DNA from 2 places in the Pseudomonas sp. FP453 genome. Region 1 is predicted to be linked to the other one. Evidence: riboswitches for the same ligand, from Rfam matches in the RefSeq annotation. Region 1 holds a riboswitch; the other holds the start of a gene.
What was found. A riboswitch is a leader RNA that binds a small molecule or an ion and turns the genes downstream of it on or off. The one in region 1 is predicted to bind manganese.

Region 1 (6,143 bases):
GCGCTGGTCAGCGTGATCGCCTGGCGCGGGCTCGACAGCGTGACCCGTGCCGACCAGCATCTACAGGCCAGCACCGAACAGACCGAGGGGTTGTTGCGGGCGTTGAACCAGATGCAGCGCGATATCAGCCTGCGCGCCAGCGTTGAACTGGCCGAACCCGGTACGGCAAAGGACGCTGGACTGGCCGCCGTGACGGTGCGCAGCTCCGACAGCAAGGGCTTTCGCCTGGAGGTGATCCGCAGCGCGCCAGCCACAGGCGATGGCTTGCAACGGGTGCGCTGGTGGCTCAAGGGCGACTCGCTGTACCGGGCCGCAGCGCCCGCGCGGGACCGCTTCCCACTGCCGGCGGCCAAGGACGGCGTGGTGGTGCTCGCGGGGCGTGAGTGATGTGCAGGTGCGGGTGTGGGACAAGGACAAAGGCTGGCGCCAGTTGAGCGGCAATAAGCGCGAGGAGCCGTTGGGGCTGGAGATCAGCCTGGTGCGCGAGACACCGCAGGGGGTGGAGCGATATCGGCAGGTGGTGGGGCCGTTGCAGTAAGGCGCCTCAACTCAACAACACCACCCCACCCGGCAGCTCCGTGCACTTGGCGCCGTACGCGTCGCGAATCAGCAACGCCACGCCCGCCAGCTGCTGCAAGCTGAAGCGCGCCTGCACCCGGCGCTGGCCCAGTTCCTTGTTGAGCAACACCAGCATCCCTGGGCGGGCGGTAGCGATTGATCTCGTCCACCACCGTGGCCAGCGTGGCGTTGTTGAACACCAACACCTGTTCGCGCCAGGCCACCACGGCTTGGGTGTCGACCACCACGGGCGCGCCGATGCCCGCCGCGCTGTAGGTCAGTTGACGGCCGCTGCCCAGGCTCACACTGTGCCCGCCGGCGTCCACCGACAGCGAACCCTCGATGCAGGTCACGCACACGCTGTGGTCGGTGTTGCGCAGATTGAAGCGTGCCTGCGCGGCACTGACCCAACCGTCACCGGCCTGGACCCGCAGCGGCTGCGCCAGACGGGCGACCACCTCGACTTCGCCTTCCAGCAATTCAATCCCCTCACCGATCCGGCTGATGCGCGTCTGGGTATTGAGCTCCAGGCTGACCCCGTCACTCAACAGCACTTGGCGCTGCTCACCGACCTCGGTGCGATAGTCGGCCGTGAGCCCGGCAAAACCACCCGGCGTGCCGACGCGCACCATGACCAACGCCGCCGAGGCAGCTATCGCGCCGCCCAGGAAGGCACGGCGGCCAAAGCTGCGCGATGGCGCGGCGTGCTCCAGGGCGGGGGCCAGTTGCTGCCACAGGACCTTGGTTTGCTCGAACGCCTGGGCATGCTCCGGGCTCTGGGCACGCCAGGCCTGCAAGGCCTTGGCGTCGGCCACGGTGGCGCGGCCCGACGTCAGCAGGAGCAGCCAGTCGCGGGCTTCATCGTGCAAAGGACTGGCGGAGGCTGCCCGGGCGGTGGAGAGGTTAAAAATGTTCAAGCGCGCACATACTCACGGTTTTATCAGGGACTCGACACTAAGACGGTTTTCCGGCCCCGGGACCGAACCGCTGAATCACTTTTCTTTCGAGGCGCTTGGCGCAGTGGCCGAGGGCGGCCTTGATTTCCTTCTCGACCATGCGCGTGGAAATGCCAAAACGCTGGGAGATTTCCAGGTGCGGCGCTTCCTCCAGACGCGCGGCGATGAGGATTTTGCGCCGGCGTGCGGGCAGCTCATACAGGGCTTTGACCAGCGATTGCACCTCGCGCTGGCCGCCCACCACCCGCGACGGGTCCTGGGCTTCGTCGGCGGCTTGCAGCAGCTCCTCGACTTCGCTGCCGGTGAGCAGGCGCGCGTCGGCCTGGCGGCGGTCGGCAGCGATGTTCAAGGCCATGCGGTAGAGGTAGGCGTTGGGTTGTGCGAGGTTTGGCGGCACGTCCATGCGGTCCACCCGCAGGTAGGTTTCGTGCAGGACGTCGTTGGCCAGGTCCTCCGAGCCCAGGCGCTTGCGCAAACGCACCTTGAAGTCTTCGTAGGACGCCAGGAACAAACTGACCATCGTGCTGTGCCCGGTATTTTTCATCCGTGCGTGGCTCCCTTCCCTGCTGTGCATTCCATGCGTGTTCCTGTGGTGTCGGGCATCAAAAGCAACGTCACCGGCTGGCGCAGCGAGCTCGGCGCGGGGCGTTCGACCCGGGCCGCACTGAGGTTGCGCACCAGTGCTTCATCGCGTTGTTCATCGCCGGTGGAGCTGACCAGCCGGCTGTACTCGATCAGCCCATCCGGGTTGACCCACACCTGCACCAAGGCGCGAAAACTGCCGGGACGGGTCAGGGGCGAACCGCACAGGCTGGTCTCGATGGCCTGCTGCAAGGCCGTGGCGTAGCTGTTGTTGATCCGCGCGGCGTTGCGTGCCGACGCGCCCTTGGTGGTGGCCGGCCGGCTGACCTGCGCCAGTTGCAGGGTGAACGCATCACTGCGGGCATAACGCGCCATCAGGCCACTCCCGGTCAGCAACATTGCCAGAGCCTCCTGCGCCGTGAAGCGCCCATGCACGCTGATGGAGCGCCGGCCCCGGGTCAGTTCGCGGTCCACCAGCACCGCCATGCCGGTGGCGCGGCTGTAGGCTTGCAGGGCGTGCTCCAGGTTTTGCGCCGGCAGGTCCAACGTCAGCAATACGGGTTCCGCCTGCGCTATACGGCCGCCTGCCAGCAGCCACAGCAAGACCAGGGCGCATACGGCGCGCCGCCAGGCCCCCTGTTCACCCCCCGCTCTGCATCGCTGCACGGCCGACGTGTCCTTGAAAACCGTCATCCTGAGGCCAGTTTATGAACCTGATGTTACGGTGATGGCAAAAAAAACGTCACGGTGACGGGATGCCCGCTGCACTACACTTTCAAGCCTTACCGGCCCACTTCCCAGGGCCTGCCAGGAGGCCCGATGAAACTGTTCCCCAGCCTTGCCAGCCTGTTGCTGTGCGCCGCCCTGCCCGTGCTGGCCCACGCCGACAACAGCAAAAGCACCTGCACCGAAGTCTCGGTGGACGGCTACAAGGCGCCCGACTACGGCTGCCTGAGCCAACAGATGGGCAGTGACAGCAACGCGACCAAGGCGGCGAAAAAAAACCGTGAGGCGCAAAACATTCCCGTCGACAAGCGCGCGCCGAACGCCGTGGGCCTGTCCACCCCGGCAGCCACCAGCGTGCGCATGGGCAATAGCTTCGGCACCTCGGTGAAACCGCAACGGCCTTGAGCCGTTTGACGAAATTTTCATCTGTGCCTGCCTATGATCGCCTCCCTCGTTGGGGAGTAACCGGCTTCTGACCCTGTTGGAAGCGTTCGTATCAACATATTCGGCAACCTGCCGTGGTACGAACATCGCTTTGCGGTTGGTGAGACCAGCGACACTTCCATGCCTAAAGTCGGGCGCGTGGACGTGTCGTTGTGTCCCATAGCCCGACTGGAAGCCTGACCGTGAACCCCATTTCCCTGATCCTCCTGGCCCTGGCCATGTCTACCGACGCCTTTGCGGCGGCCATCGGCAAAGGCTCCAGCCTGCACAAACCGCGCCTCACCGAAGCCCTGCGCGCCGGCCTGATCTTTGGCGTGATCGAAGCCATCACCCCGATGATCGGCTGGGCCATCGGCCACGCCGCCACGCGCTGGGTGGAAGACTGGGACCACTGGATCGCCTTTACCCTGCTGGTCGCATTGGGCCTGCACATGATCTACAACGGGCTCAAGGCCGAGGATGAAGAGGCTGAAAAGCCGACCCAGCACTCCTTCATGATTCTTGCCGTGACGGCCTTTGCCACCAGCATCGATGCCCTGGCGGTGGGTGTGGGCCTGGCGTTTGTCGATGTGAATATCCTGGTGGCGTCGGCGGCGATTGGCCTGGCGACCATGACCATGGTGACCATTGGCATGATGCTTGGGCGGGTGCTGGGCACGGTGGTGGGCAAGCGTGCGGAGATGGTGGGCGGGGTGGTGTTGATGGTGGTGGGTGCGACGATTTTGTATGAGCACTTGTCGGTCTAAGCAACAGCGCTGAGCAAACAGGTGGGTGCGGGCTTTTCTGTGGGAGCTGGCTTGCCTGCGATGGCATCACCTTGGTCTAACTGAAAGACCGAGGTGTCTGCATCGCAGGCAAGCCAGCTCCCACAGAAAGCAGTGCCCACAATCAAGTGGGCGGTGTTACTAGGCCGCGTTGCGTTCTTTCTTCAAGCTGTCCATATCAATCACAAAGCGATACTTCACATCGCCCTTGAGCATCCGCTCATACGCCTCATTGATCCCCTGGATATCGATCAACTCGATGTCCGAGACAATCCCATGCTTGGCACAGAAGTCCAGCATGTCCTGGGTCTCCTGAATCCCGCCGATCAACGACCCCGCCAGGCTGCGGCGCTTGAAGATCAGGTTGAACACCGACGGCGACGGGTGCGGGCTGTCGGGGGCGCCAACCAGGGTCATGGTGCCGTCACGCTTGAGCAGGTTGAGGAACGCGTCGAGGTTGTGGGGCGCGGCGACGGTGTTGAGGATGAAGTCCAGGCTGTTGGTGACGGCGGCCATTTCATCGGCATTCTTCGACACCACCACCTGGTCGGCGCCCAGGCGCAGGCCGTCTTCGCGTTTGTTCGGTGAGGTGGTGAACAAGGTCACATGGGCGCCCATGGCGTGGGCGATCTTCACCGCCATATGGCCGAGGCCGCCCAGGCCGACCACGCCGACTTTCTTGCCGGGGCCGACCTTCCAGTGGTGCAGCGGCGAATAGGTGGTGATGCCCGCGCACAGCAACGGCGCCACGGCCGCCAGGTTGCTGTCATCGTGGGAGATGCGCAGCACGAACTTCTCCTTGACCACGATGCTGTCGGAGTAGCCGCCAAAGGTGTTTTCACCGCCAAACACCGGGCCGTTGTAGGTGCCGGTAAAGCCGTTCTCGCAATATTGTTCTTCGCCTTCGGCGCACGACGCGCAGTGTTGGCAGCTGTCCACCATGCAACCAACGCCCGCGAGGTCGCCGACCTTGAAGTTTTTCACGCTGGCGCCCACCGCCGTGACGCGGCCGACGATTTCATGGCCGGGCACCGACGGGTACAGGGTGTTGTTCCACTCGTTGCGCGCGGTGTGCAGGTCGGAGTGGCAGACGCCGCAATACAGAATGTCGATCTGCACATCCTCCGCCCCCGGCGCGCGGCGCTCGAAGGTGTAGGGCTTGAGAGCATCCTTGGCGTTCTGCGCGGCGTAGCTGTAAGTCTTGGCCATTTCGTTCACCTGTGTGATCGGACAGTGGAAGTCAGTGGACCAGCATAGACGCTGAACCGTTCAACCGAGCACACCGGTACAAGCCCTTCGTCCGGTTTCACGCAATAGTGAGCTAGAGTTCTCAGCCCACCCACCCAGGAGTTTTCCATGAGCACATTCGTTGCCAAAGACGGCACCCAGATCTACTTCAAGGATTGGGGCAGCGGCAAGCCCGTCCTGTTCAGCCACGGCTGGCCGCTGGATGCGGACATGTGGGAATACCAGATGGAATACCTGAGCAGCCGCGGCTATCGCACCATCGCCTTCGACCGCCGTGGCTTTGGCCGCTCGGACCAGCCGTGGACCGGCAATGACTACAACACCTTTGCCGACGACATCGCCCAGCTGATCGAACACCTGGACCTCACCGACGTGACCCTGGTGGGCTTCTCCATGGGCGGCGGCGACGTGTCCCGCTACATCGCACGCCATGGCAGCGCCCGTGTCGCCGGCCTGGTGTTGCTGGGCGCCGTGACGCCGATCTTCGGTCAAAAATCGGATTACCAACAGGGTGTGCCGCTGGACGTGTTCGCCGGGTTCAAGGCCGAGCTGCTGAAGGACCGCGCGCAATTCATCAGCGACTTCAACGCGCCGTTCTACGGCATCAACAAAGGCCAGAACGTCTCCGCCGGCGTGCAGGCCCAGACCTTGCAGGTCGCCCTGCTGGCGTCGCTCAAATCGACGGTGGATTGCGTCACCGCGTTCTCCGAGACCGACTTCCGCCCGGACATGGCCAAGATCGACGTGCCGACCCTGGTGATCCACGGCGATGGCGACCAGATCGTGCCGTTCGAAACCACCGGTAAAGTGGCCGCCGAGCTGATCAAGGGTGCCGAGCTGAAAGTTTACAAGGACGCGCCCCACG
Region 2 (6,143 bases), 1.4 Mb from region 1:
CGGCTTTTTTTAGGGGCGCTTCGCACCCCAGCGCAAGCAAGCTTGCTCGCCACAGCAAGCCCGCTCCCACAGGTGCTGTGTTCACTCAACCCTTATTTCATGCTGGTGAAGGCGAGCTTTACGCCGATAGCAATCAACACCGCGCCCATCGTCCGATCAAACCAATGCCCCATCCGCGCAAACCCCGCACGCACGCGTTGCTGGCTGAACAGCATCGCCACCAGGCAGAACCACACCGCCGTCGCCACCGCCAGGTACAAGCCGTAACCGGCCTGGATCGCCAACGGCGTGTGCGGGTTGATCACCACGGTAAACAACGACAAGAAGAACAGCGTCGCCTTGGGGTTCAAGCCATTGGTCACGAACCCTGCGGTAAACGCCCCGCGTGGGGTGCGCTCGCCGGCTTCGCGGTGCAACTCGCCTTCGGCGGCGGGCTTGGCTGGCTGCGCACGCAGGGCCTTGAAGCCGATGTACAGCAGGTACGCGGCGGCGGCCCATTTCAGCGCGTTGAACAGCACGATGGACTGGGACACGATCAAGCCAATCCCCAACAACGAATACCCTACGTGCAGGAAAATCGCCGAGCCGACGCCCAGCGCGGTCCAGGTCCCGGCACGGCGGCCGTGGGTAACACTTTCACGGACCACCACGGCGAAATCCGGGCCCGGGCTGGCCACCGCCAACAAGTGAATCAAGGCCACGGTCAAAAACTCGGCGACGTACATGCGCGCTCCAATTCAAGTAACTGATTATTTCATCTGATAGGCTCGGGAGATTACGCCTTCGAACCCTGTCGCAAAAGGTACAGTTGATGACGAACAATCGCCGCGCGGTCTTCCTCGATCACCCCTCCCTGGACCTGGGAGACCTCGATCTCAGCGAGCTGCGAGACAGCTTCAGCGACCTGCAATTATTCGAGCAGACCACGCCGCAGACTGTGATCGAACGCCTGCAGGGCGCCCAGGTGGCGATCAGTAACAAAATCGCGATCAACGCCGAAACCCTGGCGGCCTGCCCGGACCTCAAGCTGATCCTGGTGTCAGCCACCGGCACCAACAATATCGATCTGCAAGCCGCCCGCGCCCATGGCATCACGGTGAGCAACTGCCAGGGCTACGGCACGCCGTCAGTGGCGCAGCATACGATCATGCTGTTGCTGAACCTGGCGACACGCTTGCAGGACTATCAACGGGACGTCAGCGCCGGCCAGTGGCAGCAAGCCAAGCAGTTCTGCCTGCTGGACCACCCGATTGTCGAGCTGGAAGGCAAGACCCTCGGCCTGCTCGGCCACGGTGAGTTGGGCAGCGCCGTGGCGCGCCTGGCCGAAGCCTTTGGCATGCGCGTGCTGCTCGGGGCGATTCCCGGGCGCCCTGCCCGCGCCGATCGCGTGCCGCTGGATGAGTTGCTGGCCCAGGTGGATGCCCTGACCTTGCATTGCCCGCTCAACGAACACACCCGTGACTTTATCGGCGCCCGCGAACTGGCGCTGCTCAAGCCGGGCGCGTTTATCGTCAATACCGCACGCGGTGGCTTGATCAACGAACAGGCCCTGGCCGATGCGTTGCGCAACGGCCATCTGGGCGGCGCGGCGACCGACGTGCTGAGCGTGGAGCCGCCGGTCAACGGCAATCCGCTGCTGGCCGGTGACATCCCGCGGCTGATCGTTACCCCCCACAACGCCTGGGGCAGCCGCGAAGCGCGCCAGCGCATCGTCGGCCAGCTGGCGGAAAACGCCCGGGGCTTTTTCAGCGGCGCCCCGCTACGTGTCGTCAGTTGATAAACTGCGCTCCTTTTCAAGGAGCAGACCATGGATCCGCGCAGTGAAGTACTGCTTCGTCAGGCCGAACTTTTTCAAGGCAACCTGCTGCTGGTAGGGTTGCCCGCCGACGACCTGCTCGGTCGCCTGCCCAACGCCCACGGCTGGTGCTGGCACGCCGGCGACCAGGCGGCACTCGACGCACGCTTCCCCGAGCGCAGCCAGTTCGGGGTCAATGTGCCCGAGCGCGCATTTGATGCGGCGGTGATTTTCCTGCCCAAATCCAAGGACCTCACCGACTACCTGCTCAATGCCGTGGCCGCACGTTTGCCCGGCGCCGAACTGTTTCTGGTGGGCGAGAAAAAAGGCGGTATCGAAAGTGCTGCCAAGCAGATGATCCCCTTCGGCAAGCCGCGCAAGCTGGACAACGCGCGGCATTGCCAACTGTGGCAAGTCACCGTGGCCAACGCGCCGCAAGCGGTCGAACTGGAAAGCCTGGCCCAAGTCTTCGATGTGCCGCTGCCTGAAGGTCCGCTCAAGGTCGTGAGCTTGCCGGGGGTGTTCAGCCACGGTCGCCTGGATCGCGGCACTGAACTGCTGCTGGAGCATCTGGACAAACTGCCCAGCGGTCACCTGCTGGACTTCGGTTGCGGCGCGGGCGTGTTGGGGGCAGCGGTCAAACGTCGCTACCCGCACAACACAGTGACGATGCTCGACGTGGATGCGTTCGCCGCCGCCAGCAGCCGCCTGACCTTGGCGGCCAACGGTCTGGAAGCCGACGTGCTGACCGGCGACGGGATCGACGCCGCACCGATGAGTTTGAACACGATTCTGAGCAACCCGCCGTTCCATGTCGGCGTACACACGGATTATTTCGCTACGGAGAATCTGCTGCGAAAAGCGGCGAAACACCTGGCAAAAGGCGGCGAACTGCGTTTGGTCGCCAACAGTTTCCTGAAGTACCAACCGCTGATCGAAGAGCATCTGGGCGTGTGCGCAATCAAGGCCGAAGGCAATGGTTTCCGCATCTACCGCGCCAAGCGCGGCTGACGGGCGTTTGAAAAAGAAGGCTTGCCGAATGGGTTTTGCCTAGGCAGAATCCGCTCCGTCCTAGGGGAGTAGTCTCCCACGAGCGCCACGCTCGTCCGGCATACGTCAACATACTTGGTCAACAGACCATGGCGTATGCGACCCAGGTGTCCGCACAGACGGACCGGGGTTTGACAAGACCTATGACACGCACACCTTACCCGGGGCGGGAAGGCTGTACGTGTCATAGCCGTGTCGACCCGCCCCTGGAAACCTACCTGATGCTGGATTCATTACTCGTTCCTACCGCAATCGTTGCCTTGGCCGAAATCGGCGACAAGACGCAACTGCTCGCGCTCATCCTGGCCGCACGCTTTCGCAAACCCTGGCCGATCATCGCCGGCATCGTCGCCGCGACCCTGGCCAACCATGCGGCAGCCGGTGCCGTGGGCGCATGGTTTGGCAGCTTCTTCTCGGATGCGGTGTTGCACTGGATCCTCGCGGCGAGCTTCTGCGCCACCGCGTTGTGGACTTTGGTGCCGGACAAACTCGATGACGACGAAGCCAGCACCACCCGCAAATTCGGGCCGTTCCTGACCACGCTGATCGCGTTCTTCCTTGCCGAAATCGGTGACAAGACCCAGATCGCCACGGTGATGCTGGCGGCACAGTATCCCGAGTTGTGGCTGGTGATTATCGGCACCACCCTGGGCATGTTGATTGCCAACGTACCGGTGGTTCTGGCGGGGAATTTTGCGGCGGAGAAGCTGCCGCTGACCTTGATTCGTCGACTGGCGGCTACGGCGTTCTTCGTGCTGGCGGTGGTTGCGGTCTACAAGGCGATGCAGAGCAGCGGTTGGATCTAGATTTGTAAACCCAATCCCATGTGGGAGCGGGCTTGCCCGCGATTGCGGTGGGCCAGCTAGGGATGTGCAAGCTGACATACCGCTATCGCAGGCAAGCCAGCTCCCACATTTGGATCTTCACCAGACCTTTAGTATCAGGACTTCTTGGCCTGCTGGTACAACGGCATCACCTTCGGAATCGCCGCCTGCAAAGACGCAATCCGGCTATCCGACGCCGGGTGAGTGCTCATGAACTCAGGCGGTGCCCCTTCCGAAGCCTTGGCCATCTTGTTCCACAGGGTGATCGCCGCATTCGGGTTGTAGCCGGCGCGAGCCGACAGCTCCAGGCCGATCAGGTCTGCTTCGTTTTCATTGGCCCGGCTGTTGGGCAAAGTCATGCCGTAGTTGGCCACGGTATCGGCCAATGCCAGGCTGTCCTGGCCCAGGCCGAACAGCGCGCCCGCGCCCTGCTTCGCCATCTGGATACCGTAGGCCTTGGACATGGCTTCGCGCCCGTGCTCGCGCAAGGCGTGGGCGATTTCATGGCCCATCACCGCGGCCAGTTCGTCATCCGTCAGCTTGAGGTTGTCGATCAACGCGCTGTACACAAAGATCTTGCCGCCAGGCCCGCAGTTGGCGTTCATCTCGTCGCTTTTGATCAGGTTCACTTCCCACTTCCACTGCGCCGCATCGGGGCGGAAGGTCGGTGCCTGGGCGATCAAGCGGTTGGCGATGGCCTGCACACGCTTGGCATTGGCGCTGGTCTTGTCCAGTTGGCCCTTGCTGCTGGCCTCGCCCAACGTCTGCTGGTAGGACTGGGCATACATCTGGTCGACTTCCTGGCTCGACAGCATGCTGAACATGTACTGCTTGCGCTCCACGCCAACGGCGCCGCCGGTGGTGGTGTTGACCGACTGGCAACCAGCCAGCAGCAGCGCGGCTGCCAAAACGTTTATCGCCAATGATTTCTTCATGACACTCTCCCTGAAAACATGGCGCGTATCCTAGGCGCTCATGTGTATCGGCGCCAGATACAACAGACGTGTAACCGCAGAATTTCAGATACATCTCACGCGCAGCTCAACCCGGCGTCAAACATTCCGGTCCGTTCAGCTTGGGATCATTGACCATGTTGGCCAACACACGCTCACGCAACGCAGCCGGCTCGCTGGCCAACAGCGCCTGGAGCGTGTGCAAAGGCGTCTCGGGATTGAGCCAGGCCTCCTGCCCTGCGGCATCCAGAATCAAAGGCCGGCGCTGGCTTTGCGCGGGTTGGGTGACCACGGCCGTGCTCAGCCACACTTGTTCCTGCACCGGATAGGCCTCCCAGATCGCCGCAAAAAACAGCGTGGAGCCCTCCCCCGGCGTCAACCAGTACGGGCGCTTGCGCTGGGTGCCGCGCCATTCGTAAAAGCCATTGGCCGGCAGCAGGCAACGGCGCTGGCGAAACGCTTCGCGAAACATCGGTTGCTCGGCCAGGGTTTCGGCGCGGGCGTGGGCGGGCGTGCGCGAAAGGTCGGTCAGCCAGGGCGGCGTCAGGCCCCAGCGCGCTCGGGCCAGGGTGCGCTGGCCGGCGTCGGCGCGCTGGATCAGCACCGAGTCATTCGGGGAGATGTTCCACTGGGCCTGCTGGTCGGCCGGAAAGCCCGGCAAGGCAGCAAAGGAGGGATTCCAGCGAAACAGGGCATAACGTCCACACATGGGGCAACACGACTCTTGGGTAAACCGACCGACAGCCTAACAGACCAACACGTCGGGGAAGCTGTCGGGTTCATCGCCGGGCATGGGTTGCGCGCCGATATAGGCAGTAATCAACTCACGGGCACACGCGGCCTGGTCGTTGTCCACCTCCAGGCCCAGCAGGCCGAATATCGGCAGCTCGCCGGTGCCACCGAGCAGATGGCGCCCCACCAGGTGCGCCTCGATACCCTCGCTGGCGAGCATCTGCTGCAGCAACTCGCCTTCCATCAGGTTTTCCGGTTCATAGATTCGCTGCATGGGCGGTCCTGTCATTCGTTTTCACTGCGGGTTTCAAGCATCCACTCGTCGCCATGGACCTGTAGATCGAAAGTGATCGGGCGGCAACACACCTGGCAGTCCTCTATATAGTTCTGGTCACCGCCAGACAAATCCACCGTTGTCTCAACCTCTTCCCCACAATAAGGACAATCGTACGTCGCGGTTTCCAGCATCGCAGCCTCCAGAGTGACTTGTGCGTATAATCGCCGGTCTATTTACAGGGCTATTTCCGGCCGGGCCCATTTCCCGGACCGCTCCCTGGCATTTCCTTTACTTACCCTAGCCGTTTCTAACAAGAGAGCATGATGGGCCAATTCGATACCATCCGACCTTACAACGACAGCGAAGTCCCGGCAGTGCTGGACCGACTGTTCAGTGACAAGGCCTTTCTGGACATCCTGACCCACTTCCGCTTTCCGCGCTTCGCCGGCGCCCTGGGCTGGCTGCTCAAGCCGATGATCGCCCGCAAGCTGCGCCGTGAATTCGCCGGCGTC

Region 2: linked by a shared signal. The riboswitch ahead of PSH87_RS04760 (TMEM165/GDT1 family protein) and the one ahead of mntP (manganese efflux pump MntP) in region 1 are both predicted to bind manganese.

The regions. Positions count from the first base shown of each region.
Region 1 is NZ_CP117435.1:2,421,657-2,427,799, reverse strand. Features, by position in the region: partial or broken gene gspJ (type II secretion system minor pseudopilin GspJ) at 1-538, shown strand, start outside; partial or broken gene PSH87_RS11150 (FecR domain-containing protein) at 545-1,475, opposite strand; gene PSH87_RS11145 (RNA polymerase sigma factor) at 1,513-2,058, opposite strand; gene PSH87_RS11140 (secretin and TonB N-terminal domain-containing protein) at 2,055-2,699, opposite strand; gene PSH87_RS11135 (hypothetical protein) at 2,916-3,227, shown strand; yybP-ykoY riboswitch at 3,267-3,434, shown strand; gene mntP (manganese efflux pump MntP) at 3,449-4,012, shown strand; gene PSH87_RS11125 (NAD(P)-dependent alcohol dehydrogenase) at 4,172-5,239, opposite strand; gene PSH87_RS11120 (alpha/beta fold hydrolase) at 5,387-6,143, shown strand, end outside.
Region 2 is NZ_CP117435.1:1,055,297-1,061,439, reverse strand. Features, by position in the region: gene PSH87_RS04775 (LysE family translocator) at 93-725, opposite strand; gene PSH87_RS04770 (2-hydroxyacid dehydrogenase) at 812-1,777, shown strand; gene PSH87_RS04765 (class I SAM-dependent methyltransferase) at 1,808-2,806, shown strand; yybP-ykoY riboswitch at 2,858-2,977, shown strand; gene PSH87_RS04760 (TMEM165/GDT1 family protein) at 3,067-3,651, shown strand; gene PSH87_RS04755 (M48 family metallopeptidase) at 3,786-4,604, opposite strand; gene PSH87_RS04750 (SOS response-associated peptidase) at 4,711-5,331, opposite strand; gene PSH87_RS04745 (putative signal transducing protein) at 5,368-5,628, opposite strand; gene PSH87_RS04740 (CPXCG motif-containing cysteine-rich protein) at 5,640-5,822, opposite strand; gene PSH87_RS04735 (1-acyl-sn-glycerol-3-phosphate acyltransferase) at 5,955-6,143, shown strand, end outside.